Regions from separate parts of the Lysinibacillus sp. Ag94 genome, predicted to be linked through region 2. Evidence: riboswitches for the same ligand, from Rfam matches in the RefSeq annotation. Region 2 holds a riboswitch; the other holds the start of a gene.

Region 1 (3,428 bases), 1.9 Mb from region 2:
TATTGGTAAAGTTTTAGGGAATATTCGAATGTTATTAATCCTCTTTATTACTGCAATTGGGTATGGTGGCGCATTCGTCGTATACACCTATGTTTCTCCTATTTTAGAGCAGTATATGGGCTACTCACCAAAGGCAATTGTCGTGATCTTAGTTGTATACGGTATTTGTGTTGCCATTGGTAATACATTAGGTGGTCATTTTGCGAATAATAACCCTTTACGCTCTATCTTTATAATCTTTATAGGATTAGCATTAGCTCTACTCGGCATCAACTTCTTTTTAGAATCATCCATCACAGGATTAATAATGGTCTTTATGATGGGGCTATTTATGTTTATGAATGTACCAGGATTACAGCTTTATGCCGTTCAGCTTTCAGAAAAATATACACCCTCGGCTATTTCAATGGCTTCAGCATTAAATATTTCGGCCTTTAACATTGGTATTTTTCTAGGATCATACATTGGAGGAATGATCGTTAACCTCCAATCATTAGCTCATACCCCTATATATGGATTCGTAATGGTGATGATTGCTGCAGTTACTACCTTCCTAACGTTACACTTCGATAGAAATAAACAATAGATTTCCCCAGAATCAATAACGAAAGGAAGCCTTAACCATATACAAGGCTTCCTTTTTGTTGTTAGCCAATTTTAAGGAAAGTATCGTCGAAATAAGCCTTAAAAGATTCTAATGCCGAGAACCGATTCCCAAAAGGGCTTGAAAGCATCAGCTGTTAACACCGAAAGTCTATATTGTACATAAGATACTGTATCAGCTATAGGATAGGAGGAATTTAGTTGTATTACAATCCTTATCCGTTTTTTGTCTATCCTCATTACTATCCGGCATGGGTAATGGCAAATCAACCAGCAAATCAACACCCTTCCAGCCATCTAGCAATGCCGACACCCCCAATGAATAGAAGTCCATTTCCAATCGTCAATACAAAGAAATTAAAGACTTCCGCGAATCGGATTAAGGTTATTATGCAGCAAGCACAATTACTTACGGATAAAATTGATGAATCCGAGCAATTTGCACATGATCTTATGAACGCAGCACAACAATCAAATAAAACAGAAGTTGAAAAGTTAATTGCTTCAACAGGCATTACTGTAAAATTCGATACTACCTATACACCAGATGGATTTCGTATAACATTTACGGAAAGTAGCTGTTGTAAGCTAACACTAATTTTAGGTTGGTGAAGAGTTGGCCCCTTGAAGAGGGGCTCTTTCTTTTACCTTTAGCATCTTTATGAAATTTAACCTTGTATCCCTATCAAACTTGTAAACTATAAAAAAATATGCTAAAGTGTTTGTAAACATTATTTCTGAAAATTCTTATATCGCATTTTCTTATCAAGAGAGACGGAGGGATTGGCCCTATGAAGTCTCAGCAACCAGCCCTATAGGTATGGTGCTAATTCCAATTGGCAAAATTCTGCCTTGAAAGATGAGAAGACTTACTTCAGTTGCTTTGCACGAGAGTCCTCTTCTTCAAGGAGGGCTCTTTTTTATTTTTCCATTCTAATTAAAAGAAAGCAGGGAACAATTATGACAAACGAACTTTTACAAGTAATTCAACTATTGAAATCAAAAAAATGGGTAGACTTAACGCATACATTTGGTCCAAATTCTCCACATTTCTTTATGTTTGCTGATGCTAAATTTGAAACATTATTTACACATGAGGATGGCTTCTTTGCACAACAATTCACTTTCCCAGGGCAATACGGAACACATATCGACCCTCCTATCCATTTTGTGCGAGATTCACGCTATCTAGAGGAATTGGAGCTAAAAGAACTAGTACTACCACTCATCGTTATTGATAAATCGAAGGAAGCCGCAGTAAATAACGACTACACGTTAAGTGTTCAAGATATTCTTGACTTTGAAGCTGAAAATGGGGAAATTGAAGCAGGTACCTTTGTTGCGTTCCGTACCGATTGGAGTAAACGTTGGCCAGATAAAGAATCTTTCAGCAACAAAGACGCTGATGGCAATAATCATATTCCTGGCTGGGGATTAGAAGCATTACAATTTTTATTCAACGAACGACAAGTAAGGGCTATTGGCCACGAAACTTTTGATACGGATTCAGCAGCAGATTTCCGTAGAAATGGAAAATTAGACGGCGAATATTTTGTGCTAGAGCAAGATACTTATCAAATTGAGCTTATGACAAATTTAGATAAGCTACCTCCAAAGGGCGCTGCTATATTCAATATCGTGCCAAAGCCTGAAAAAGCATCTGGATTCCCTGTCCGTTCCTTTGCAATATTACCGTAATATAGCAAAAGGTCTGATTCAATAAATATTGAATTAGACCTTTTATCTATTATGCATCGGCATAATTTCGTCCGGAATCGGCTCTGTGCTATTGAATTTATTTAGATAAATTCTTTCTTTTGAAAACAACATAAATGATGAACATAATGATGATAAACAGTACTATAACATAAATACTGTAGCGGGATAAATATAACTCAACATAATGCCATTTCTCTCCAAGTATCTTCCCTAAAGTAATAAAAGTAAATGTCCATAAAGCTGCTCCCATATAAGCAAAGAAAGCAAATTTTTTATAAGGATAATTATTAATAGCTGCAATATATGCAGTAAGATGACGTACACCAGGGATAAAATACCCTATTAATAATAATATTGGTCCAATTTTTTCAAATAATTTTTTAGTAAAATCAATTTTCTGTTCTGTAATATGGACTTTCGAACCGTATTTTCGTAATAAAGGTAGCCCGAATTTATAGCCTATATAGTAGCTCAGGGTAATTCCCCCTGCAGCGCCTATCATAGCGCTGATTAAAGCTGGAATATGTGCAAGAGTTTCACGATATACGCTATACCCTACATATGTCAAAAATATTTCATCAGGAAGTGGCAGACCGACAATTCCCCCAATTAGGATAAGAATAATGCCAAAATATCCATAATGTTCAATAAGAGATTGTACGTGATGCGCCATAAATCCACCCCATCTAAAGCGTAATAATTTTTAATAGTTAGCTTTATAATAACTCAAAGGAGACAACATTATGAGTATTATTGGATTAAATACATTTTCTCCATGAAAACATCCATCCATGTGTGTTAAAAAAATATAGTCTTTTCTTAGTGACTGGTTGATTCATATTTTACTTTCAAATAATTAAATTATTTGCAGCTTACGTAGAGCATAATGAATACCGTCTTCTGTTGATTTTTTCGTTACATAATTAGCGACACTTTTTAATGCTTCACTACCGTTGCCCATTGCAATACCAAAGCCAACCTGCTCCAGCATGTCGATATCATTATCTCCATCACCAAAAGCAAGTGCTTCCTCAGGGCTCAAGTCAAAATAATCTAGTACAGCCTGCACAGCAATTGATTTGGAAACATCATGTTGCAAAACATTT
Region 2 (3,428 bases):
GCAGGTAGCAATAATAATGATAATTCTACTCAAAATAGTAGTAGTAACAATGCCGGTAATGCTACACAAAATGAAAGTAATAGTAATAACGATAATTCTACTCAGAGTGATAGTAGCAATAATAGCGGTAATGCTTCTCAAAATGAAAGTAATAGTAATAACAATAATTCTACTCAAAGTGGTAGTAGCAACAATGGAGGAAATACTTCACACGATGAAAGTAGTAGTAATAACTCTACTCAAAGTGATAGTAGTAGATATAGTGAAAATCCTTCACCGAGCAAAAGTGAGAACGCTTCAAGCAATACTACACAGAATGATAGCGATACTGGCAATACCCCAAACAGTGATAAAAATTAAATTTACAGTATAAAGGCATAAAAAATGATGACCCTCTCCAATCAAGGTCATCATTTTTAATTGCTATTAAATGGCATTAAATATGATATTCAATTTGATCGACGAAATCCCATTCGTATGGTGTTTCTTGGTAAACATAGTAGTTCAACCAATTGGAGAATAATAAATGTGTATGGGCACGCCACGTATTAATCGGTTCATTTGCGGGATTATCATGTGGGAAGTAATTCACTGGTACCTCAATATCTAATCCTTTCGCAACATCTCGACTATACTCATCAGCTAAAGTCGTTGCATCATATTCAAGATGGCCCGTAATCATAATGTTTTTATTATCTTTAGATTGCACAATAAAAACACCAGCATCTTCAGAATAAGAGAGTAAGCGTAAATCAGGATGGCTAAGTACTTCTTCAATTGATACAGATGTATATCGTGAATGTGGTGCCGTAAATGAATCACTAAAGCCTCGTACTAAATCCACTGTTAAATCCGTAATGACATGAGAATATACACCTGAGCATTTAGCAGGAAGTCCTATTTTACCGATACCGTAATGATGGTATAACGCCGCCTGTGCACCCCAACATATATGTAAAATCGATGTTACGTTTGTCTTAGACCAATCCATAATTTCTGAAATTTCCTGCCAGTAGTTCACTTCTTCAAATTCCATTTTTTCTACTGGTGCACCTGTAATAATCATACCATCATAACGGCGATGACGGATTTGATTGAAGGTCGTGTAAAATAACTGTAAATGTGATTTACTGACATTTTTCGATTCATGCGTAGCTGTATTTAAAAATGTAATATTTACTTGTAACGGTGTATTCCCCAATAATCGAAGTAATTGAAGCTCTGTTTTTTCCTTTTCTGGCATTAAGTTCAAAATTAATATATTTAACGGACGGATTTGTTGCGTCTTCGCTCTGTCCTCTTCCATTACGAAGATTTTTTCCTCACGTAAATGTTCTCCAGCTGGTAAGTTTTTCGGAATATTAATTGGCATCTTGCATTCCCCTCTCTTTTATTTCTTTTGTTACATTCAATGCACGGGCCCTGCGCAAAGTCAAATATCAAACGATGAAATTAAAAAATCCCCCTCATTCCATATGAGATAGAATGAGAAGGATTTTTCCACGTTCACTCTTATCTCTCAAAGGACAAATCCTTTGCTGGAATTAGCACCTTTCTAACTTTCGTTAGAGGTTGCTGAAGCGTCATCGGGCCAAATCCCTCAACTTCTCTTGATAAGATTATTTAATTAAAAAGAATTGTAACATGAACAATTAAGAATATCAATAATACATAGAATATTTTGTTATTAATCATGCATGTCATGATGTCATTTGTTTAACACTAAACTTGAATGTTTACATTCATTATTTGATGGTAAACATGTTGTACTTATGTTAACATATACCTTTAGTAACAGAGAGGAACGTGAATAGTTTGATTAAAATTGATTTTCCAAAACCAGATGTAGTAATTCGCCAACGCGAACAAGATTTAAAGCCAGGAGATGTACCAATCACACCATACCATGGTTTTATCGACTTCCATAAAATCACTCGTGAAAAGGGTGGTATTTTCTTATTCTACAATGAAGAGAACGAACTTTTATTTGTAGGTAAAGCACGTAAAATTCGTCAACGTATTAAAAAGCATTTTGAGGACAATGTGTCACCGATGAAAAATCATCGTGATGAAGTTTTCAAAATTGAAGTGTATGAAGTGGAAGATCCAATGGAACGTGAAATTTATGAAACGTACGCGATCAATTCATTCCGCGCTAAATACAATGTCGATAAAGTATTTTATTAATAATTAACGAAAAAAAGAATCTGCTCGCCTTATGAAATGTACATGGAGGCTTGCAGATTCTTTTTCAATATTTTCATTCTAAAAAAAATGCTTTACGTTCTTTCGTAATCCATTCCTCAAGCTCCGTATCATCGCGCTTTAAAAGGCGATTAATAAGCACGTCATGCCAGATATAATCCTCTAATAAATAAATATGAACAGGATCATTGGTAATAAAAGCGGTTTCATGATGTGCTGGAGAGTGACCATAAATCATATCTTGACCATCTACAGACAAAATAAACCAATGTGGCGTAGAAGTTTTTCTCGTATATTGTGTAGTTCGATGCTGGTCTAAGGGTGAAACATTTTCATCCACATTCAATGTAATACCATGAATCGGAATATGCTGTGCGACCTCTTGTATAGCTTCTCGTAATTCCCCATACATATCTTCCCACATCGATAATATAACTTTTTTCTCCGCTTTTTTTAATAATGACTGACAATAATTAACGATTGCCTCTTTTCCTTTTATCGTGACAACTTTATGCTCCGCTTCCTGCTCTTTTACTTCTAATTTTTCTAATTGATCACTAATCGATGTGAAATTCGATTGCCAACGTTGCTGAATTTGCTGTAAAAACACAGCGACAGGAATGGAAGAGTATATCGTTTGATCTGCCGTTTCTTCTTTTAGTACTAACCCTTTTTCAACAAGTACATCAAGTATGTCGTATATTCTTGCACGAGGGATACCGGAGTTTTTACTTACTTGATAGGCACTAACATGACTATTTTGTACGAGTGCAATATAGGCCTTCGCTTCATATTCTGTGAATCCTAGTTCTTTTAATTGCGCGATTAATTCAACCATTCGATCCCTCCATTTCCTTTATTATAAGTTAAGGCTATAAAGATAAGCCAATAAAAAATAATTCTTTACAGCAAAGTGAAATTTAGTTACTATTTCGGTAGTAACTATCGAAAGAGGTGTAAACATGCTATTTGAAGTAGATGTAAATGTAGTCATATTATTAATATCTTTTGGATTTTTAGCCGCCTTTGTGGATGCAGTCGTTGGGGGTGGAGGCTTAATTGCGTTACCTGCCCTTATGTTTGCTGGTTTAAATCCAGCAGCTGCAGTAGCCACTAATAAACTTGCCGGCACCATGGGTTCTTTAACATCAACCATCTCTTTTTATCGATCTGGTCAGCTAGAAATTCGTTCAGTTATTAAATACTTTCCCCTCGCCTTTGTG

What was found. Region 2 has a riboswitch for S-adenosylmethionine ahead of metA (homoserine O-acetyltransferase MetA). Riboswitches for the same ligand answer to the same signal wherever they lie in the genome.
Region 1: another riboswitch for S-adenosylmethionine. It lies ahead of MY533_RS20680 (cyclase family protein); the one in region 2 lies ahead of metA (homoserine O-acetyltransferase MetA).

What each region holds. Positions count from the first base shown of each region.
Region 1 covers NZ_CP096780.1:4,368,153-4,371,580, forward strand. Annotated here, with positions in the region: gene MY533_RS20670 (MFS transporter) at 1-586, shown strand, start outside; gene MY533_RS20675 (YuzC family spore coat inner layer protein) at 805-1,215, shown strand; SAM riboswitch class I at 1,363-1,469, shown strand; gene MY533_RS20680 (cyclase family protein) at 1,564-2,301, shown strand; gene MY533_RS20685 (DedA family protein) at 2,399-2,995, opposite strand; gene MY533_RS20690 (Cof-type HAD-IIB family hydrolase) at 3,179-3,428, opposite strand, start outside.
Region 2 covers NZ_CP096780.1:2,467,906-2,471,333, forward strand. Annotated here, with positions in the region: gene MY533_RS11370 (GerAB/ArcD/ProY family transporter) at 1-360, shown strand, start outside; gene metA (homoserine O-acetyltransferase MetA) at 437-1,372, opposite strand; SAM riboswitch class I at 1,510-1,620, opposite strand; gene MY533_RS11380 (nucleotide excision repair endonuclease) at 1,816-2,187, shown strand; gene MY533_RS11385 (TrmB family transcriptional regulator) at 2,261-3,043, opposite strand; gene MY533_RS11390 (TSUP family transporter) at 3,168-3,428, shown strand, end outside.